One region of the Paenibacillus sp. FSL K6-4396 genome, then DNA from elsewhere that is predicted to be linked to it. Evidence: riboswitches for the same ligand, from Rfam matches in the RefSeq annotation. Region 1 holds a riboswitch; the other holds the start of a gene.
What was found. A riboswitch is a leader RNA that binds a small molecule or an ion and turns the genes downstream of it on or off. The one in region 1 is predicted to bind glycine.
Positions count from the first base shown of each region.

Region 2: another riboswitch for glycine. It lies ahead of sdaAB (L-serine ammonia-lyase, iron-sulfur-dependent subunit beta); the one in region 1 lies ahead of gcvT (glycine cleavage system aminomethyltransferase GcvT).

Region 1 covers NZ_JBBOCR010000001.1:5,526,393-5,538,239, forward strand. The annotation lists gene MHB85_RS24175 (AraC family transcriptional regulator) at 1-112, opposite strand, end outside; gene MHB85_RS24180 (endonuclease MutS2) at 639-2,642, shown strand; gene MHB85_RS24185 (cysteine-rich CWC family protein) at 2,782-3,033, shown strand; gene MHB85_RS24190 (mannitol-1-phosphate 5-dehydrogenase) at 3,094-4,239, opposite strand; gene MHB85_RS24195 (PTS sugar transporter subunit IIA) at 4,236-4,670, opposite strand; gene MHB85_RS24200 (BglG family transcription antiterminator) at 4,667-6,769, opposite strand; gene MHB85_RS24205 (PTS mannitol transporter subunit IICB) at 6,808-8,262, opposite strand; gene gcvH (glycine cleavage system protein GcvH) at 8,682-9,074, opposite strand; glycine riboswitch at 9,419-9,541, shown strand; glycine riboswitch at 9,545-9,645, shown strand; gene gcvT (glycine cleavage system aminomethyltransferase GcvT) at 9,862-10,998, shown strand; gene gcvPA (aminomethyl-transferring glycine dehydrogenase subunit GcvPA) at 10,995-11,847, shown strand, end outside.
Region 2 covers NZ_JBBOCR010000001.1:501,389-513,235, forward strand. The annotation lists gene MHB85_RS02405 (arsenic transporter) at 1-953, shown strand, start outside; gene MHB85_RS02410 (phosphate ABC transporter substrate-binding protein PstS family protein) at 1,519-2,445, shown strand; gene pstC (phosphate ABC transporter permease subunit PstC) at 2,561-3,496, shown strand; gene pstA (phosphate ABC transporter permease PstA) at 3,499-4,386, shown strand; gene pstB (phosphate ABC transporter ATP-binding protein PstB) at 4,399-5,154, shown strand; gene MHB85_RS02430 (phosphotransferase enzyme family protein) at 5,379-6,371, shown strand; glycine riboswitch at 6,720-6,842, shown strand; glycine riboswitch at 6,847-6,982, shown strand; gene sdaAB (L-serine ammonia-lyase, iron-sulfur-dependent subunit beta) at 7,095-7,784, shown strand; gene sdaAA (L-serine ammonia-lyase, iron-sulfur-dependent, subunit alpha) at 7,774-8,751, shown strand; gene MHB85_RS02445 (alpha-glycosidase) at 8,922-10,682, opposite strand; gene MHB85_RS02450 (response regulator transcription factor) at 10,911-11,594, shown strand; gene MHB85_RS02455 (HAMP domain-containing sensor histidine kinase) at 11,621-11,847, shown strand, end outside.

The sequences.
Region 1 (11,847 bases):
TCTGTTCAATGTCACGTGATGCAATCGTATACGAGACCGAACCAATAACAATGACTGGAAGGGCTCCGAGGATCAGGGTAAAGCAAAGCAAACGCAGTAAATACTTAGGCAAGAAGAGCATCCTCCTTTATACGTATGTTTATTAAATTAAATCGCTTTCATTGGATTATTTTACTATTGTTATTTTAAAACCCATTCTTATTCAAGTCCACTCATTTATTCTAAAGGTTGACTTCAAACCAATTTCCAGTTTATATTGGTTGCATATTCCTCAATCAAAGGAGAGATTTTTAATGTCGGTGAATGTTCTTAACTAACCAAGTTTCATATTCAGGAGTTTGGCCTTTCATTGCGTTTGTGCCCATATGGCATACGTGTATTTCATGATGCGCCAGATCCCTGTACTTAGTTAAGAACAGCGGATATCATAAATCGCCTCCGGGATTGTCATTGTCCGGGTCTATTTCCGCGCTGAGTTCAGCGCGGATTTTTTATTATAGACCTATAGTGGACTTTGCTTTCCCATATGTTTAGGGCGGAGAATGACGTTTGTTCATTCTCCGCCCTTTTTGCGTTTTCCAGGAATATGTTTCGCGTGCCAACTGCAATCCCAATTCAAATTCAAGGAGAGATTACGCATGAATGAGAACACATTAAACAGTCTGGGTTATCCACAAATTCAAAAAAACGTTGCAGACTGCGCCCTGTCTTATCTGGGCAAACGTTATGCCAGAGAACTGAAACCGATGGTAGATGCTCACCTGATCCAGATTCGCCTGGAAGAAACAGCAGAAGCTGCTGCGTTGATTCGTTTTGGCGCCAGTATCCCCCTCCCTTCACTGGACGGAATGGAGACCATTATGGATCTGCTTGGCACCGGTTATCTATTCAGTGAACGTGACTTCAGTCATCTCGCTCAGTTCCTGCGGAGCTGTGCACAACTTATGAAATACATGGAGGGCAAATCCGGGGCCGCTCCCACCGTTAGTCGCTACGCTGCATCCATGATTCTGATCGAACCTTTACTGAGCGAGATCGAGCGCTGCATCCATAGTGGACGCATTCAGGATCAAGCAAGCAAAGAACTGATTCGAATCCGCAAAAAAATGACGGTGAATGGAGAACGCATGAAACGAAAGCTTGATTCTCTGGTGAGCAAACATCGCTCGATTATGCAGGAGCATGTCATCAGCCAACGCGGAGGAAGAACAGTTCTGCCCATTAAGAAAGAGTTCCGTAAACAGGTGAAAGGCAGTGTGCTGGATGAATCCGGCAGTGGGCAAACCGTATATATCGAACCTGTTGAGTTAGTAAGTTTACAGATGGAATTGGCCGCTCTACAAGCGGAGGAGTCCAGAGAGGAGATGAGAATTCTCGGTGATTTAACCTCCCTGGCCGAATCGTATAACCGTGAAATTGCCCTGAACACCGAAACGGTAGGTGTATTAGACTTCCTGTTTGCCAAAGCCAAATATGCGGCCACCATGGACGGACGTACCGTTCGAGTGAATACTCAGGGCCATATCAGTCTTCAACGTGCACGTCATCCGTTCATGGGTTCTTCCATGGTTCCCCTTGATTTTGCAATCGGCAGAACGTACTCGTCGCTCATTATTACTGGCCCGAATACCGGGGGGAAAACGGTCGCACTCAAAACACTTGGTTTACTAACCCTGATGATGCAATCCGGTTTGCTTATTCCGGTAGAGGAAGGTGGCGAGATGGCTGTTTATACCGAGGTAGCGGTTGATATTGGTGACGGGCAGAGTTTGGAACAGGCGCTCAGTACATTCTCAGCACATATTCGCAATATGATTGGCATACTGGAACAGGCCAATACATCAACTCTGGTGCTCATTGATGAGATGGCTTCCGGCACAGATCCCGGTGAAGGTGTCGGACTGTCCATCGCCATGCTGGAGGAGCTGCACAGCCGCGGAGCAACCGTTGTGGCGACAACGCATTTTGGTGAAATCAAACATTTTGCAGCTGCCACGCCAGGATTCGAAAATGCCCGTATGGAATTTGACACTGTTTCTCTCCAGCCGCTGTATCGATTGCGTATCGGAGAAGCTGGTGAGAGCTATGCTTATTCCATCGCATTAAAGCTGGGCATGCCACAGCGAATTATCGAGCGATCCAAGTCCCTGTCGGATCAAAGTATTTCGAGAGATCGTACATTGGTATTCACGTCACCTCCTTTGGAAACTCCGCCCCTGACGCCTGAGCGTTCCGCTAAGGAAGCAGACGCCCCAGTAGAGTTATCCAGGAAGAACCAGTCGAAGCATTCAAAGAATTCAATCGCTCTCCACAAAAAGACAACAACCAGAGAGTCGGATTCTCCTGCTCCTGCCAAAACTTTTCGCAAAGGAGATCGGGTATATGCAGCCTATCTTAATCAGTCGGGCATCGTCTGTGATGTGGAGGATAGCCGTGGAAATATCGGGGTCATGTTACGTGGACGCAAAGTAAAAATCCATAAGAAACGCCTGACCCTGCATATATCTGCCAATGAGCTTTATCCGGGTGACGATTATGACTTGGACATTGTGCTGGAAACAAAGGAAAATCGAAAGAAACGTAAGTTGATGGGACGCAAACATGTGGAAGGCCTACAGATCGAATTACCGCCTGAAGAATAGCCGATGGGAGAAACAGATGTGGTGAACTGGAAGTCATATATACAAAGTGAAATCCATAATCACCGGCACATTTCTGTTATACTGGGACCAGTATGTTTAACTTCAGCTCGTAGTTATTCCACAGGGAGGGAAGAACTGTATGTCTGCAGAACAAGACGATCAAAAGCACATCCATATCGATGTTCTTGTCTGCCCATTATGCGGGGAAGCTAATCGCTGTTCCTATGCCGCAGGACATCCTCATTCGGAATGCTGGTGTAATCGGGCTACTTTCCCCGAGGGTGTGTTTGACCGCATTCCGCCAGAGCAGCGCCGAAAATCGTGCATATGTCAACGCTGTTTGGATGACTATGCCGATAAACTCCAACCAAAAGAAGAGCCACACAGTTAACAACTGTATGGCTCTTCTTCATTATGCCTCATCTATACTGTTAGCTGGCTACTACTGCTCTTACATTTGGTTATACTGAGCAACAACCTGCTCAAGCACCGGATGATGCTCATCCATGGATGTATAATGGTGGAGCGCAGCTGTAATTCCCTTTTGGCGAATCATGTCCTGAAGCTCAACTGCTTCCGGATCATCGGAGACATCGAACTTGCAGGCTGCTGCCATACCCATAGCCAGATAAGTCGTATCAGTTCCATCCGCATATGCCTGAAGGGCCGGGCGAACCAGACGATCATTCGGAGACAACTTACGCAGCGGGGAACGACCAACACGAGTAACCTCATCGGTAAGATACGGGTTGACAAACCGTCCCAATATTTTGACAATATACTGCTCATGCTCGTCAGGATTAAATCCAAAGCGCTTCACCAGAACTTTTCCAGTTTCCTGCAAAGCACCGTAGACAATCGATTTCACCTTCTCGTCGGCAATAGCCTTCTGAATCGTGTCATACCCGTGCACATTACCGATATATGCTGCAACGCAGTGTCCTGTATTAACCGTGAACAGCTTCCGTTCAATATACGGCTCCAGATCATCGACATATACAATGCCCTCAACCGGTTTGAATGCAGGAGCCATCTGGGAACGATCCACCACCCACTCGTAAAAAGGCTCCACCTGTACATGCAACGGGTCTTCATGATGCTGAATAGGCACAATCCGGTCTACGGCCGAGTCTGGAAAATAGACATACTGATCTGCAAGGGAACGTACTTCTTTATTGAGCAGAGCATACACATGCTCTTTCAATTGTGTACTGGCTCCAATGGCGTTCTCGCAAGCGATAATGTGAAGCGGGTTTTGAGCAGGACCGGAATTCAGTCTTTTCTCAAGTCCCTTTGCAATCCCTGGTGCAATATGTTTTAGCACGCCCACACCCACTGCGGTTGTAATCAGATCAGTTTCCACAACGGTTTGGGCAACCGTCTCCAGTTGGGTTCCATCGATTGCATTTACGCCTGTGACGGTCTCCTGATCCTTGCTCTCGTTAGCCAGTTCCACCGTATATTGCCCCCGTTGCTGAAGAGCGGTTACCAAGGTCTGATTCACGTCGGAGAAAACCACCTCATACCCTGCGCGGGACAGAATCAAGCCGATAAATCCGCGTCCAATGTTACCTGCGCCAAAGTGTAGGGCCTTCATAGCTCCATTTCACTTTCCAGAATAGCGATTACTTCTTCGGCTGTTTTCGCCAGACGCAGGGCCTCCATATTCTCATCCTCAGCACAGATCACCGCGATGCTAGTCAAGATTTCCATATGCTCCCCGCCTTGAGCCGCGATACCTATGACCATATAAGCCTTTTCTTCGCCAAAATCAACACCCTGTGGATACTGAATGACAGAGATACCTGTGGATAAAATGAAAGCTTTGGATTCCTTCGTACCGTGCGGGATCGCAAGTCCGTTCCCTACATAGGTCGAGACAATCTCTTCTCGTTCAATCATCTTCTCAATGTAATCAGCGGTAATATGTCCCGCATCCTTCAGAATCTGCCCTGCCATACGAATCGCTTCGTATTTGTCCTGAGCCGTCGCATTCATGATGACTTTATCTGTTGTTAACATACTCATAATGGTTGACCTCCAATTTCGGTTTTACTGCGATAAAATCCAACAAGTTCCTGAGACAGGTAATGAATGAGTTCATCCCTGATTCCCTTTTCCAGCAATGTAATCATTTTTTCCTGTAATAACAGTGCGCTGATCTCACTGAGAACCTCCAGGCTTTCCTTGGATAATTCTCTGGGACCGAGCATCAAAAGAACATGGGTAACTCCTGCCGGATCATCCGGCGTACGAAGGAGTGGCTCCGTGAGCTGAAACAGACTGATAGACGGCCTGTATATCCCCTCACTTCGTGTATGAAACAGTGCAAGTCTTGTGCCGGGAATCTTCTGACTCCCCACTGCTTCACGTGCCTCCAGCCGTTTTGCAATCTCCTCTGGTTCCTTCAACACACCAGATCCATGGAGTACGTTGCACATCGCATACACCGTTTTATAGAACCCGATATCCTGATTATCCAGCGGGTACACCTGAAACTTGCCAATAATTCGGACGATTTCAACTAAAATAGCTTCCATTCCATCAGGGTCCGAGTAACGACTTGTTGTCTGAACCTCTGCTTCACGGGGCTTATTATGCTGTCGTTGTAATGTTGTTGTTCGGATAAAATGACGCAGACGTTCGCTCTCTTCTGCCGTAAGCAGTGGACTCACTTTGTAATACTGATGCTCATCCATCGGCAGATCGACCGTCGATAACACCAGATCATATTGATCTGTAGGTATCCGGGCAGCTTCATACCAGGACACGCTATCCATGATTCGAATCTCGGGAATCTCCTTGGACAATCGGCTGGATAGCATGCGTGATGATCCAATTCCGCTTGTACACACGATGATCGCCCTGATCTCCCGTTTCAATGTACGCAACCTCTCGATGGAAGCCCCAAAGTGCATGACCAGGAAACCAATTTCCTCATCCGGAACGTCTGTGCCTGGCCAAGCTTGCCCCACAGATTTTTTGACATCTTCAAAAAGTGAATCATAATCCTTCCGGATCTGCTGCAGTAGCGGATTACGAATCATCTGGTGCCCTTCAATACGCTCCATGACAGGTTGCATATGAGCAAGCAGACCTTCACGAAGCAAACGATCCTCATGAAAGGCGTAATGCGTTCTCCCCTGCATCTGATCAATCAGTGAATGCACCCTGTCCAGTAAAATTAAGTCGTCTATTGGCAACAGCCGCGAAGAGTGAATCCGCTGCTCTGTCTCAACTAATAGTCTGTGAAAATAAGCTTGCTCCTCTTGGGAGAATGTCAGCCCCAGTTGAGTGGATAACACACTACACAAGCGTGAAGCCATATAAGGCGGAACCTTCATCTCATCTTGCGCTGCAACTGCATCTCCCGTGTTCTCTCGTAGAGACATACCACCAATACCAAAACCTTTACGAATACGGACAACCGCTACGGATAATTGAATCAGCAGCTTCATGTATTGACGTTCCGGGATGTTCTCCAGCCATTCAATATCTGGTTGCCATAACGCATTTTCTATCGTAAGCACATCACCGTGTCCAATCATATCCAGCAATTTTTGGTTTACGATGGAGCCACCTTGTTCAGGTTGTCTTCCGAACAGGTCGGATTCATCCAGAAATTCCAGAGCAAGTGCAGCTATGGCTGTGCGATGAATCGTCTCACTCCCGTTAATCTTGACGCCATATCCACGTCTGCGAACCAGTTTTAGTCCCGCCTGACGAATTCGTGACTCCAGATCGTCCAAATCCGTGGTTACGGTGGATACGGTCACTTTCAGATCCGAAGCCAGAGCGAGTAACTTTACAGGCTCCGCTTCATCAAGCAGGATGCAAAGCATGAAGAGCTTACGCTCTTCCGGCGTAAACTCTACATATTCTTTACCCTCTAGTTGCTGGCGCAATACAGCCAGATCATCGGAACTGGCATCAATTCGGATACCGGTTCCCGATTTTTTTTCCAGCCTCATGCCCAAAGGTTCAAGCCATTGTTCAATCATTTGCAGCTCCCGGTGAACCGTTCGGGTACTGACCTTTACTTCAACGGCGATTTCGCCGGCTGTTACTTCATGTGGATGCTCCAGCAGAAACTCCACGATTTCACGTTGTCTTTTGGTAATACTCATATCTCAGCCTCCGGCTCAGGGAAAACAAATGCGTACAATTACTTTAGACGTTCAACGAGCGCATCGTATTCCGGGCTTTTTAGGAAGTTGTCGATGGATATATGTTCTGCGTTCGGCGCAACGGAGCGGGCACGATCGGTTAATATTTGTTGTGTGATGACCACATCTGCATCTGGCGGGATATCACTGATGGCCGTATTGGTCACCGTAACGTCAATCCCCTCTGCCTTCATCTTCTTGCGAAGAATGGAAGCGCCCATGGCACTCGAGCCCATACCTGCATCACAGGAGAAAACAATCTTCTTCACATCTGTTTTCACTGGAGAAGAAGCCATATCTGCGGCTCTGTCTGCTTCACGTCGATTAGCCGTAATGCCAGCGTTTGGCACGGTTCCTTGACTCTTCATGTCTTTCATCCGACTGGATGCGGACTCCAAATCTTCGTCCTTTTGTTTACCCGTTTTCAGCAACACCGCTGCAACCAGGAAAGATACGACGGCTGCTACAAGCACCCCTGCGAGCATCGGCAGGTATCCACCTTTTGGTGTTAAGAGGAAATACGCGATAATACTACCCGGTGATGGTGCCGAAACAAGTCCCGCTCCGGTGAGCATGAATGTTAATGTACCTGCGACGCCACCCGCGATTGCGGCAAGAATCAAAATGGGTCTCATCAGAATGTAAGGGAAGTAGATCTCATGAATTCCCCCGAAGAAATGAATGATAACGGCACCTGGTGCAGAAGATTTGGCCATTCCGCGTCCGAAGAAACAGTAAGCAAGCAAGATACCAAGTCCCGGACCCGGGTTCGATTCAAGCATGTATAATACGGATTGCCCTAATTCTCTCGCTTGATCTGTTGCAATCGGTGTCAGAATTCCGTGGTTGATCGCATTGTTCAGGAACAATACTTTACCTGGTTCAATGATTAGGTTGACCAGTGGTAACAAGCCCAGATTCATTAAGCCTTGTACCCCCGCAGACAATACTTTGCTAATTGCTTCTACAGCAGGCCCGATGCCCAGTAGCGCAAAAATCCCCAAGATCCCGCCAATAATACCGGCTGAAAAGTTGTTAACCAGCATTTCAAATCCGGCTCTAATTTTACCTTCAATGGATTTATCGAACTTTTTGATAATCCATGCTGCCAGTGGTCCGGCAATCATGGCACCGAGGAACATCGGGATATCACTACCCACGATGACCCCGATGGTCATAATGGCACCCACGACACCACCACGCTGACCATGCACCATCGTACCCCCGGTGTAACCGATTAACAGTGGCAGCAAATATTTGATCATCGGATCAACTAGCTGTGCCAGTGTCTCGTTAGGGAACCAGCCTGTTGGAATGAACAGAGCCGTAATTAATCCCCAGGCGATGAACGCTCCCATATTCGGCATGACCATACCACTCAGGAATCGGCCAAAACGCTGAACACCAACCCGTAGCCCACCTTTGGAATTGGACGATTGGTCCAAATTACTCATTGTATTATCCTCCTTGGATCAAGTGATTATGATTTATGAAAGGGGTATCATTTCTCCCCTGCTGTAATCCTAAGCGAGAATGCTCTCCTGTTCAATGAAATGAAAGCGTACTTTCGTCATGAACAATGATGACAACATTAGGTTATGTAATCGTTTTAATCGATGCATAATGGCTGAATCCATTGGTACGCAAGGCTTTTCTTGCCTATGACTTTTATCATTTCCAGAATCATTTTCTAACCTATAGCTTGGTCCAATCAGGTGATTTACATCCACAATCTGCTTCAATCCACATTCAAAACTATTCCTGGAAAGCACAAAAAACCTGTGCAAGCATCCGGCTCACACAGGTCGAAACAATATGAAGCTCATTTCATTTGGTTATAAAATATATGTTAATAAGTACAAGTTCGTTGCTACTATTCTTCCGTATGTTTACGATACGCGTCTGCATTCATCAATGTAGACAATGCTGCTGTCAGATCTCCCTCAACACGAATCTCAATCATCCAGCCTTCCTCGTAAGGAGAGCTGTTCACAAGTTCAGGTGAGTCCTGCAACGAATCATTGACTGCAATAATAGAACCTGTGACGGGAGAGAACAAGTCCGAAACTGTTTTGACCGATTCTATTGTTCCAATACTGTCCTCTGCTTTTACATTGGTTTCAAGGTCAGGCAATTCCACAAACACAATGTCACCCAGCTGATGCTGCGCGAACTCGGTAATGCCAATACGTACAGTATCCTCCCCTACGGTTTGCACCCATTCGTGCTCTTCACTGTACAGGAAATCACTTTTCAATTCGCTCATCGATATCCGCCTCGCTTTTCATTAAATGAGTGCATGCGTTCTTTGACCTTAACCCTTTTCCCAGAACATAGCGTATGATATTTATGAATCAAATGTCAAGATACCTCACAATTTATTTGCTGAACACCTCTAAATCCTGTAACCGGATTACACTCTTTCTTCATATACTGGTGAATATTAGAATAGTAAGCGCAATCTTTTTAAATACACGAACAATAATACTTAAAATATATTAAATATTCGGTTTTTATTCATTATCAATGATATCGTTCTTGACATCGGTAGTGGATTCACGTTTTAATGAGAGGAGTAAATGTGTTTATTGGACTATGTTATACTCGCGGATGAATGTAAAGGGAGAGATTACCCGTGACACCCGATTCGGGATGTACATGAGGTAACGCCGAAGGAGTAAACCACCGATAAGCGGGGGTGAATCTCTCAGGCAAAAGGACTTTTACGGGACGCAACTCTGGAGAGAATCTATTCGCCCTGTGCGGGCGTTATGATCACCCAAGGGGAAACCTGCTGCACAACGCAGCGGGGTAACTCTCAGGTACAAGGGACAGAGCCTTAGAATACAGCGTGCTACTTGGCATGCCGATTCTTTGGCCTGTCCTTTTCCTTTTTCCCAAAAAACGAAAAACAGGATGTCGAACGGCGCTGCCCTAGCTGCTTACCATACTTATGTTATGAAAATATCTAGCTGAAAAATTTAAAAATACCCTGCTTCATTGATCCACGATTATATTTCCGGCCGGTTGACGGTCCATGACGAGGTGATTTGATGTCCGATTTGCTTAAAACACCACTCTTCCCCCTATATCAGCAATACGAAGGTGTACGGTGCATTGATTTTGGAGGCTGGGAGCTTCCGGTGCAATTTAGCGGAATCCAAAAAGAACATGAAGCGGTACGCGAGCGCGCTGGACTGTTCGATGTATCCCATATGGGCGAATTTACAGTACAGGGTGAGCAGGCCGAAGTTTTTTTGCAACAAATGACGACCAATGATGTGACCACGCTGGTTCCCGGTCAAGCCCAGTACACCCTGATGTGTTATCCAGATGGCGGTGTGGTGGACGATCTGCTCGTGTATAAGCTGAAAGATCAGCATTATATGCTCGTCGTTAACGCCTCCAATATCAACAAGGATTGGGCGTGGCTGCAAGAGCACTTGATCCCTGGCGTAAGCATGACCAACGATTCGGAGCAGACGGCGCTGCTCGCCTTGCAAGGTCCACTGGCTGTAGACATTATCGGAAAAGTTACAGATACGGATGTATCCACGATTGAACCGTTTCGTTTTGTGCAGGATGCTGAAGTATGCGGAGTAAAATTACTGTTGTCCCGTACCGGTTATACCGGTGAAGATGGCTTTGAGCTATATGTACCTGTGGACCAGGCTACTGTAATCTGGAATGGATTAATGCAGGCTGGAGAAGAGCATGGGCTGGTTCCAGCTGGACTTGGTGCAAGGGATACGCTGCGTTTTGAAGCCAAGCTGCCTCTGTATGGGCAGGAATTATCTGCAACGATCTCTCCGCTAGAAGCTGGCGTTGGTATGTTTGTGAAACTGAATGCCGGACCTTTTATCGGACACGAAGCCTTGTTACAGCAAAAAAATGACGGGCCCGCCCGTAAACTGGTCGGCATCGAAGTACTGGAGCGCGGTATTCCTCGCCCCCACTATCCGATTTACGCCGAAGGCGTACAGATCGGTGAAGTGACAACAGGCACGCAATCACCTACATTGAAGCGTAATCTGGGGCTTGCCCTCATCGACAGCAAATACGCTGCGCTGGGAACCCCGCTTGAGATTGAGATCCGCGGCAAGAAACTAAAAGCCGAGGTTGTGAAGACCCCTTTTCATAAACGGACACGTACGTCTAAGACACCTACTCAAGGAGCTGATCAAGCATGAGCAAGCACCGGTACATTCCCATGACTGAACAAGATCAGAGCGCCATGCTCGCAACCATCGGTGTGGATACGCTGGAGGAACTGTTTCAGGACATTCCAAAAGAGATTCGTTATCAGGGCGAGCTGCCCGTATCCTCCAAACTTGATGAATATGCGCTAACACGTCATATGTCCAAACAAGCCGGCGCCAACGCCAATTTCGAAACACACGCCAGCTTTCTCGGCGCAGGTATATACGATCATCATGTTCCTTCCGTCATCAATCATGTCATTTCCCGTTCCGAGTTCTACACTGCCTACACACCTTATCAGCCTGAGATCAGCCAAGGTGAACTACAGGCCATTTTCGAATTTCAATCCTACATCTGTGAATTAACCGGTATGGCTGTAGCCAATGCCAGTATGTATGACGGCGCAACCGCCTTTGCTGAAGCAGGTAATCTGGCCGCAGCGGCAACTCGTCGCAAACAGCTCATCGTCTCCCGTACCGTTCATCCGGAAGCCCGTCAGGTATTGCAGGCGTATGCGCACGGACTCCGTCTGGAGATTGTCGAGATTGGTTATAAGGATGGCGTCACGGACTGGGATGCCTTGCAAGCCGCCATATCGGACGATACCGCTGCTGTCATGATCCAGAGTCCGAACTTCTTTGGTGCCGTGGAAAATGTGAAGCAGGCTGCCGACCTCGTGCATGCGCACAAGGGCCTACTCGTTGTAAGTGCCAACCCGCTATCGCTGGGTCTGCTGGAAGCCCCAGGCAAGCTGGGTGCCGACATCGTTGTAGGTGATGCGCAGCCCCTTGGCATCGCCGCTTCACTCGGCGGCCCGACATGCGGATATTTCGCCGTAT
Region 2 (11,847 bases), 5.0 Mb from region 1:
GTGCCGCGCTCATCCTGACGCCAATTGTACTGGCGATGGTGCGGGCATTAAAGTTTGATGAGCGTATGGTACTGGCTTTTGTAATGGCGAGTGGATTTATCGCGGATACTACATCGTTGCCGCTGGTCGTCAGCAATTTAGTTAACATTGTGTCTGCCGATTTCTTTGGCATTACATTTGTAGAGTATGCGGTACGCATGGCCGTGCCGAATCTGATCTCGATTGTAGCGAGTACGGGGATGTTATTCTTGTTTTATCGCAAAAGCATACCCCAGCGCTACGACATCTCTCTGGCACGCGATCCGAAGGAAGCAATACGTGATCCACGGATGTTCCGAATTGCCTGGTTCATGCTTGGGCTGTTATTGGTGGCTTACGCATCCAGTGAGTTTCTGCCGATTCCCGTGTCGGTGATCGTGGGCTCCGTTGCGCTGCTGTTCGCTTTACTGGCACGCAAGAGCGAGGCTGTTGATCTGAAACGGGTCATTAAGGAAGCGCCATGGTCAATTGTGGTGTTCTCCGTGGGCATGTATATCGTCGTATATGGACTGCGGAATGCAGGGTTAACGGATCATCTGAGCCGCTGGCTGGATGCCATAGCAGAGCATGGTCTGCTGGCTGCTTCGCTCGGAATGGGCATCATAGCGGCCGTATTGTCATCGGTCATGAACAACCTGCCTACCGTATTGATTAACCTGCTAGCCATCCAGGGCGCGCATACCGAAGGTATCATTCAGGAAGCATTGATCTATGCCAATGTCATTGGTTCCGACCTGGGCCCCAAAATGACTCCGATTGGATCACTTGCCACATTGCTGTGGCTGCACGTGTTATCCCGCAAAGGTGTGAAGATTACATGGGGGTATTATTTCAAGGTAGGCATCATCCTGACGATTCCAACATTATTAATTACCCTAGCTGGATTGGCATTGTGGTTATGGATTCTAGGTTAGTTTAATTAGATTTTACATTAAGTATCAATAAGATAATTCTATTGTAATGTAAAAGGCTGCTCTCACAGCTGGTGCTACGCACTGGCAGCGAGGCAGTTTTTTTCTGCTTTTGTACCTTCTATAGAAGAAACAGATTTTCTTTCTCTATTAAAGAATCAACAAAGTATTTACACAAGGCCAGCCTTTTATAGGGCTGGCCTTCTTTGCCTACTTCCCAGGCAGGAGATGGAAATGCCTGAGATCCAACGAGCGCTGACACAGCGAAGGGAACGGAACGATTGTGGAAAATCGAAGCGTTCGCCTTTATCCCCGGATGTATTCCTTGGAAAAAGTAAATCATATAAATCCGGGGATAACAGCGATTGAAACAACGTCCGTTACCGAAGCGCCCACTTCAGCGCAATTTGTCTCAAATGATTTTCAATATACAGCCGATATTTTTAACATTGCGTTTACAAAACACTGATTTTAAGATGACATACCGAAACTACAATGAGTAAAGAGTTGATGGTGAACAAACAAATTCACAAAACGCCATCACTACATTGGGGGAGGAAAACAAAACATGTTTAAAAAGTTGCCGTTTATTTTGATGACCTTAACGTTCGTACTGGTGCTCGCTGCATGCGGATCGAAAAATGACGCGGGTACAGAGGGTGCTGCAAGCAATGGATCAGGGGAAGCTGCTGCTGAGCTTAGCGGTAACATTCTGGCAGTCGGATCGACAGCATTGTTACCTCTGGTAGAACAAGCTGGACAGAAATTTATGGCAGTTGATGAATATAAGAACGTAACGGTTCAAGTTCAAGGTGGCGGTAGTGGTACTGGTTTGACACAAGTATCTGACGGACAAGCTACAATCGGTAACTCTGATGTATTCGCAGAAGAGAAACTGGAGGACGAAGCCAAAGTAAAAGAACTGGTTGACCATCAAGTAGCCGTAGTAGCTATGGCTCCAGTTAGTAACAAAGATGCAGGTGTAGCAGATTTGACGAAACAACAACTAGTCGACATTTTCTCCGGTAAAGTAACGAACTGGAAAGACGTTGGTGGCGCGGATAAAGCAATCGTTATTGTAAACCGTCCAAGTAGTTCCGGTACTCGTGCAACGTTCGAGAAGTATGCATTGGGTGCAAAAATGGGTGATATCCAAGGTTCGATTCAAGAAGATTCTTCTGGTAACGTAAAAAAATTGGTAGCTGAAACGCCAGGTGCTATTGGTTACCTTGCCCTGTCTTACTTGGATGACAGCTTGCAAGTGTTGAAATACGAAGGTGTAGAAGCAACAGTTGAGAACGTAGAAGCAGGAACTTATCCGGTGTGGGCTTACGAGCACATGTACACCAAAGGTGAGCCGGATGCAGCAACAAAAGCGTTCCTGGACTACATCCTGAGTGACGAAATTCAACAAAACGACGTGACAGAACTTGGATACATTCCAATGTCAGGCATGAAAGTAAAACGCGATGCAGCAGGTAATGTGGTTCAATAATCTTTGAACTTGCGCATACAGCGAAAGAGGCGGACTCAGGTCCCGCCTCTTTACGCGGTTTGCTCTGAAATAATCCCATATTTTGCATTAATTCTACTATAGAAGGATGGTTGTTATGGAACAGACCGAAGGGGGAACGGTAATGAATAACAAGTTGAAGCCGCGCCGGCCCTTAAAAGAAAAACATTATTGGGAAGAGTGGACGGGACGGATCTATACGTCGATTTGTGTCGTTTTCCTGATCGTTGTCATGTTTTCCATTGTTTATTTTGTAGCGTCCAAGGGACTGTCCACATTTTTCCAAAATGGAATAAGCATAAGTGAATTCCTTGGTGGAAAGACGTGGAATCCAACTGGAGAACCTGCGTTCTACGGGGCATTGCCGTTCATTACAGGTTCTTTCATTACAACCTTGCTTGCAGCATTGATCGCTAGTCCACTGGGCCTGTGTGCAGCACTCTTCATGACAGAGATTGTACCGGGTAAAGGGAAAAAGATATTGCAACCGGCGATTGAGCTTTTGTCTGGAATTCCGTCTGTTGTGTACGGATTTATCGGTCTGAGTGTCATCGTACCTTTGCTGCGCAGTATCTTTGGTGGAACAGGCGTCGGGATTGCAGCCGGATGTCTTGTTCTCGCGGTAATGATTCTTCCTACGGTAACAAGTATTATGGCAGATGCGTTGTCCGCGTTGCCAAAAGGATTGCGTGAATCCTCTTACGCACTGGGTGCCACTCGCTGGCAAACCATCTACCGTGTCATCATTCCAACGACTTTGCCAGCTTTGTTGACAGGTGTCGTTTTGGGTATGGCCCGTGCTTTTGGTGAGGCCCTTGCTGTGCAGATGGTTATCGGTAATGCACCGCATGTTCCAACATCCTTGCTCGAATCGGCTTCAACATTAACAAGTGTAATTACACTCAGCATGGGTAACACCACGATGGGTTCTGTTCATAACAATGCACTGTGGAGTATGGCGCTTGTCCTGCTGGTGATGACATTTGTCTTCGTCATTCTGGTTCGCCTGCTTGAAAGGAGGAACCGGGTATGAAAATGAAGGCAAAGACGGTAGATAAAATTGCAACATCCGTTATCGTTGTATTGGCCCTGTTCATTGTTATTATATTGCTCGGTCTGCTTGGCTTCATCATGTATAGAGGCATTGGACATATTAGCTGGAACTTCCTGACGAGCGCACCCCAGTTGCTTAAAGGTGGCGGCGGGATTGGTCCACAGCTCTTTAACTCCATATTCTTGCTTCTCCTGACATTGATTGTGACCATCCCACTCGGATGGGGCGGCGGAATTTACATGGCGGAATACGCCAAACCAGGCAAGATTACCAGCTTCATTCGTCTGGTCGTTGAAGTGTTGTCCTCATTCCCATCCATCGTTATCGGTTTGTTTGGTCTCTTGTTGCTAGTCAATCAATTTGGTCTTGGTTTCTCCCTGATCTCAGGTGCCTTGGCTCTGGCGATCTTTAACTTGCCACTGATGGTGCGGACAACGGAGCAGGCCTTCCGGGCCGTTCCGAAGGAACAGAAGGAAGCAGGTCTGGCGCTTGGGCTGTCCAAGTGGAAAATCATTACTTCCATTCTGTTGCCTGTAGCATTACCGAGCTTGATTACGGGTACGATCCTGGCATCGGGCCGGATCTTCGGTGAGGCAGCCGCATTGATGTTCACCGCAGGTATGAGTAGTCCACCACTGGACTTTACGGATTGGAATCCGACAAGTCCAAGATCACCACTTAATCCTTTCCGTCCGGCAGAGACACTTGCTGTCCATATCTGGAAAGTGAATAGTGAAGGTATTGGGCCAGATTCCAAAGAAGTGGCAGCAGGGGCATCTGCCGTGCTTGTCATTCTCGTGCTGGCGTTCAATCTAAGTGCACGCTGGATCGGTCGGGTTGTATTCCGCCGCATGACAGCTTCGAAATAAGGAGGAACCAACATGGCCATACCTTTTGGTACGGAACAGTTAAGCATATATTATGGACATTTCCAGGCGGTCAAACAGATTAGCCTGACGTTTCCTGAAGCAAGCGTAACGGCTCTTATCGGGCCGTCTGGCTGCGGTAAATCCACGTTCCTCCGGTCGCTGAACCGGATGAACGACGAGATTGCCGGTTCCCGTACAGAGGGACATATCTGGATGGACGGTAACGATCTGAATGAGCCTGGAACCGATGTAATCAAGCTTCGCCAGAAGATTGGCATGGTGTGGCAGAAGCCGAACCCTTTTCATAAGTCCATCTACAACAATATCGCGTTTGGCCCCCGCTACCGCGGTACGAAGAGTAAGAAGGCACTGGATGAAATTGTGGAAAAAAGCTTGCGCCGTGCTGCGCTCTGGGACGAAGTGAAAGACAGACTGCATGAGTCAGCTCTGTCTCTCTCTGGCGGACAACAGCAGCGCCTATGTATCGCTCGCGCTTTGTCTGTTGAACCACAGATTCTGCTGCTCGATGAGCCGGCATCTGCACTTGACCCGGTATCTACGGGTAAAGTTGAAGAGTTGATTACCGAACTCAAGAAGGAGCTGCGGATTGTTATTGTTACCCATAACATGCAGCAGGCGGCACGCATCTCGGATTACACAGCTTATTTCTATCTGGGAAGCATGATTGAGCATGGGGATACAGAGCATATTTTCACGAACCCGGACAATCGTCTGACGCAAGAATACATTATGGGTCGTTTTGGTTAATTGGATCATGGAGTGTCACATAGAGCAATAGACAGAGAAATTGAGAAATAAATAGAGACAAAAGAAAGCACAATGCCTGGACGGTTGTTCGGGGGTTGTGCTTTTTTAATTTATAATTTTATTAGAATTTTCTGTATGTGACATAAACATTATGCTACGATATTTAGTAATAAGAGAGCGTTTACATTACTTTGAAGGAGATGTTGATAATCACTACGGATCAGATGTCTTACGACCATATGGCAGCTCAGATTATACAGAACTACACTATTGAGAAACCTGTCGTTTCCTATATTCGTCACAACGAGAATCTGACGTATCATGTCGTTGATGAAGCAAGCGGGCAGAAGTATCTGCTCCGTATCCATCAAGCCGCATATGCAAGTATGACAGGCATTCAGCATACACCTCCTGCGCTGGAGGCAGAGATGAATCTGCTTCATGAGTTAAATGCAACGACAGCATTGCGCGTGCAACATCCAGTACGCAACGCATCCGGTGAATGGGTCACGGTATGGACAAGTGAGGCAGGGAAAGAGATCTGCTGTACAGTACTGGAGTGGATTGAGGGCAGGGACATCCAGCAGGGAGAACGTCTGACAACAGAGCAGATCTATGATCTTGGGGCACAACTGCAGATGCTTCATCAATATGGGCGTGAGCAGAATCAGACAGATCGAACAAAGGTGCGGCCGGCATATGGCAACATTCATGAGAACTTGGTCATGCTAGGGCAGCAAGAGGAAGGTGTCCGACTGGGGATTTTTACAACGGAAGACTTCGATCTGCTTCGTGAGACGTTTGAGAACATTAATGAGCAGCTAGAAACATACCCGCAGCACGCGGAGACATGGGGAATCATTCATGGGGATATTACTCGCAACAATCTGCTGATCACGGATCAGGGGATGTCCATGATTGATTTTTGTCTACACGGTTATGGTTATTATCTTTTCGATGCCGGAGGGGCAGCGCTTATGTTCAATCGGGAGGAACGTGACATATTCTTATCAGGTTATACCAAACAGATCGCACCACTGACGGATCGTGATATCCGATTAATGGAAGGGTTCATGTTGATCTTTACACTTGGTTATTATGCTTTTCAGATGGGGAACGAGTCTAGGCACGAGTGGATGAAAGATCGCATGCCGAAGTTATGCAGCAAGTATTGCAGACCTTATGTACAGAACGAGAGTATCTTCTACGAACTGTGAATTAGGGTGTGCAGATCAGGATAGGCCACGAACAGTGTGGTTCAAATATTATGGTTGCCTGAATACCCGAACAGTTTCGTGGACAATATCATAAATAGTAGTAAGCGCTTTATGAATTGAAGGAAAATGAAATAAGCTGTTTAAAAGTTCTCTTTATCGAATTAATGTAATGAAAGCTGACAAAATATTCTGGTTTTCATCGGTTCAATCGAAAATGAGGGAAATACATCCAAAGAAATCGTTAAGTTTGTTGACACTGATCTTCCGGTCGATTAATCTTAATGAAGAAGAAATGAACGATTTCCATTACTGTTCTGACATACGCTCAGAATGGTTCCATACAGCGGATGATAACGAGCGGGAGAGACCTGAGTTAGCCGAGCAATGGCTAGTCTTCAGGCACCGAAGGAGCAAGCTGCTGCGCACCCGGCGCAGCGGTTAATCTCTCAGGTAAATGTACCATCGTTGGACGCAACTCTGGAGAGTGCGCGAACTGCGCCACCCAAGGGGTATATGATCAGTCAGCCTGGTGACCTTGTCTGCAATTGCAGGGCATGCACCTTGTCGTGAGACACTGCTGATCGTGAAACTCTCAGGTATCGAGGACAGAGAGAGGGCCTGTGGCCTTCTTCTGTCCTTTTTTGATGTCATCATTCAGTAATAAAGGAACATTATGGCATGGGATCTGGATGAAAATGACGAATACAATTGGAGGGTTATAAGGTGCGATTTAAAGATGTTTTCTCAATTATTGGTCCGTCGATGACGGGGCCTTCAAGTTCACATACAGCTGGAGCGGCAAGGTTAGGGAGAATTGCTCGACAGTGGCTAGGATGTACGCCAGATCGTGCCCGGTTGACACTATACGGTTCATTTGCTGACACGTATCAGGGGCACGGAACAGATCTGGCACTGATCGGCGGTTTGCTGGATTATGTCACAGACGATCCGCGTATTCCGGATGCAGAGCAATACGCAGAGGAAGCGGGCATGGAGGTTGAGTTTTATACAAGTGGCCTGCCTGCTCCTCATCCGAATACGGTCAAAATTGAGTTGTGGCATGAAGAACGTGCCTGCTCCTTGATTGGTGCATCTATTGGTGGTGGAAGCGTATCGGTGCATTCGATGAATGATTTTCGTGTTCAGATTAGTGGTGAGTTTCCGACACTCGTTCTGCGACATGCGGACAAAGCAGGAGTGCTTGCCTCGGTAACGTCCACGATCAGTTCATCCGGGGTTAACATCGGGTATATGCAGGTGGACCGCAAAGCCCGTGATGGCGAAGCGCTGACCGCGATGGAAATGGATGGTGTGCCTAATCCTGATATGCTCAAGCGCCTGAAGGAGCTGGATCATGTACTGGATATTCGTGTCATCGATTTGAAGAGAGGAGTTGATTCGGATGCGATTTAAACATTTACACGAACTGAATACGATCTGTACAGCGGAATCCAAAACGATTGCTCAGCTGATGATCGAGGAGCAAGTTCAGGAGACCAATACACCGGAAGCGGATGTTGTGAAACAGATGTCTGAATATTATCAGGTGATGAAGGAAGCGGTACGTAAAGGGTTAACGGAAGATACAACATCACGCAGTGGATTAACGGGTGGAGACGGTAAAAGAATGGCCGAGTACATTCGCAAGGGTGAGACTTGCTCAGGAGATGCTTCCGCACTTGCCATGGCGTATGCCCTGTGTGTATCTGAAGTGAATGCCTCGATGGGGCGGATTGTGGCAACACCAACAGCCGGTTCCTGCGGCATTATCCCTGGTGTTTTTATTAGCTCACAGGAGCGATTTGGCTGGACGGACGAACATTTGGTGAACGGATTGTTCTGTGCGGGAGCGATTGGTTATGTTATTGCGAACAATTCATTTATCTCTGGTGCCGAGGGTGGCTGTCAGGCGGAAGTGGGTTCCGCGATTGGCATGGCTGCGGGTGCCATGGTTGAACTGCGTGGAGGTACACCGGAACAGGTCGTTCATGCGGTTGGCCTAGCATTAAAAAATACACTGGGCCTTATCTGCGATCCAGTTGCAGGCCTCGTTGAGATCCCGTGCATCGTCCGTAACGGACTGGGTGCAGTTACGGCGCTGGCTGCGGCTGACATGGCACTGGCCGGAGTGCGTAGTGCTATTCCGTCAGATGAAGTCATCGACGTTATGCTGGAAGTAGGCAGTGCGATGCCGAGCCGCCACCGGGAGACGGCCCAAGGCGGACTGGCCCAGACACCAACGGGCCGTAAAATGATGCAAAAGCTGGCTAAACCGAAGGCAAAGCGTGCAGAGCCTGAGCAGGAGTCGAAGCCAGCGGATTCTGACACAATTACAAGTGGTACGGATAATGCTCAAGTGCACACGGACCCTCAGGCTTAAGCTGAACGGGACCACTGAGATATAACCAGGGACATTATGATGTATAACGGCGAATACAAAACAAGCGTCCGCGAACCTGAATCCGGGTTCTGCAGGACGCTTGTTTATGCTGCCAGATGAAGCGAAGATAGGCTACTTAGATATGGCTCAGAAGTATGTGTATTATAACTCTAGTCCGGGCTCACAGCCGTACTCAGTACGGCATATCCATATGCGGGCAGTTCAATGGCGAGCACGCCATCTTCCTTGGCGGTACGATGGTTTCCACCGAATAGCTCGGTCCATTCCCCGTCACCGGCCTCCAGTTCGACAATAGCCGTCTCTTCGGATCGATTGAACAGAACCAGAATGCGTTCCTCCTCATTTTGCCGCTCAAATACCAGTTGGCTGCCATCGGTACGAGCCTGCAGGAAACGAACGGTGCCTTCTGCACGCAGGGCAGGATGAGCATGACGCAGGGAGATCAGTTTCTGATAAAAGTCGAACAGTTCTCGGTCCTGCTTCGCTTCATCCCATTCCATGCATTTACGGCAGCCCGGATCATGTTCGCCGTCCATGCCAATCTCGTCTCCGTAATAGATGCACGGCGCGCCCATGTAACTGAACTGGAATAATGCAGCCAGCTTCATCTTGCGCTGGTCTCCTTCACACAGCGTGAGCAGTCGCGGGGTATCGTGACTGTCCAGCAAGTTAAACGCCACTTCGCTGGCCTGAAGCGGATAACGGGATAATTGTCGACCGATGGAGTTCGCGAACTGTTCGGCGTGCATTGTATTTTTCACAAAGAAGGCATTTACGGCATCGGTAAACGGATAGTTCATGGACGCATCGAACTGGTCGCCTTGCAGCCAGGAGGAAGACTCGTTCCATACTTCGCCCAGAATGTAGGCATCCGGATTAGCGGCTTTGACCACACGGCGGAAATCACGCCAGAAGGCATCATCCACTTCGTCTGCAACATCCAGCCGCCATCCGTCCGCGCCCACTTCCTTGATCCAATACTCGGCAACCTTCAGCAGATAGTCCTTAACCTCGGCATTCTCTGTATTCAGCTTTGGCATGTGCGCTTCGAATCCGAAGGTCTCATACGTAGGAATGCCGTCCTTCACGTCCAGCGGGTATTCGTGTACATGGAACCAGTCCTTGTATTTGGATTGTTCTCCGTTCTTCTGTACATCCACAAACGGCGCATACGTCTTCCCGGAATGGTTGAACACAGCATCCAGCAATACGCGAATTCCACGTGCATGGCACAGCTCGACCAGTCGTTTCACGGTATCTGCGTCACCAAAGTGCCGATCTACCCGCAGGTAGTCTTCAGTATCGTATTTGTGATTGGTGGTAGCTTCAAAGATGGGGGTGAAGTAGATCGCATTAATGCCCAGATCACTGATGTAATCCAGATGGTCGATCACGCCCTGAAGGTCACCACCGAAGAAATTGAAGGGTGTCGGCTCGCCGCCCCACGGTTCCACCTTTTCCGGACTAATATCCGGGTTGCCGTTCGCGAATCGTTCAGGGAAAATCTGATAGAACACCGCATCCTTAACCCATGCAGGGGGTGTGAATACAGCTCCGGCATGAATATAAGGGAACTGGAACATACGACCCGGATCGTCCGGTTCTTCTTCCTGGAAGTCCGTCTCGGTCATCCAGATCTGTTCGTCTCCGTTTTTCAGCAAAAAAGAGTACTTCAGTCGGTGGTAGGGAGGTTTCACCTCGCCCTCGAAGTAATCGAACATCGAGTCAGAAGTGAACTTTGTTAAGGGGACCAGCGCTTTGGTTGCATCCCACGTATATTTGTCTCCGGTCAGGGCATGTACCTCAGTCAGATCATTCTTTTTGGCGCGCAGGCGCAGATGGATTGTATCTTGGTCATAGGCATAGGCCCAGTTTCGTTTCGGTTGATGATAGATGGCTTCCAGCAGCATAATGAATTTCCTCCCGTCAGGTGTAGGTATAATATGTACTTGGTAGATTTGATTGATATAACATTCCCCACGTTAATGGATAAGCTATAATTAGAATGTGTGGTAACGTAAAGGAATTCAATATGGTTTCAACAAGATATGAATCCATCTGTTATAGACAGCTTTTATTATGATGATGCTCAGATATATCATTAACCCAATGGGGGCAGAAAGGAAACGACTATTCGAATGAAAACCAAACTGTTATATATTGAAGATGATACGGAAATTGCGACTTGGGTCAGAGCCGATCTGGAGGAGCGCGGTTATGAGGTGGTATGGCTCGGCAGTGGTGAAGGTGCAGCGGAGGCTGCTGTCGGTTGCTCACTCATTATTCTGGATGTCATGCTGCCCGGGCTGGATGGATTTACGGTGGGCCAGCGACTGAAAAAAGAACATCCCGCGGTGCCCATTGTCATGCTCTCGGCCAGAACGTCCATTGACGACAAGTTGCATGGTCTCGATTTTGCCGATGACTATGTAACAAAACCATTTCACCCCGATGAACTGGCTGCCCGGATTGAGGTCCAACTGCGTAAGGCGGGAACTGCGGTCTCATCGGATACAGCTCTGAAGCTGGATCATCTCTCCATCTATGAGAAGGATAACCGCATCGTCAATGAGGAGACGGGGGATGAGATTGTTTTATCGGGAAAACAGTTCCACATCTTCGCCTACCTGCTACGACATATGGGCATGATTCGAACCAAAGAGCAGATCTATGAAGCCGTCTGGAACGAGCCCTATCTGGATGGAGACAAGACTTTGATGGTACATATTCGACATCTACGTGAGAAGCTGGAACTTGATCCGGCCAATCCGGTAATTATTCAGACAGTCCGCGGTGTGGGATATCGCGTGAAGAAGCCATGATCCGGCGGTTCCGAGAACGGAAGACGATGAAGTCAGAACGGAAGGGAGAACGAAGCGCGGGTCAAAAGCAGTCTGGGCGGCGCAAGCTACGCTTCGGGCGGTCCTTGATGTCCAGATATATCATCCTGATTCTAGCGGCAGTATTATTCGTGCCCGTCGTTCTTCCGATTATATCCATCCTATATGTTGTCGTAGTGAATAACACGAACACGAATCAAGCGGCACCCTATGGTGACGTTACTCGGATTAGTAA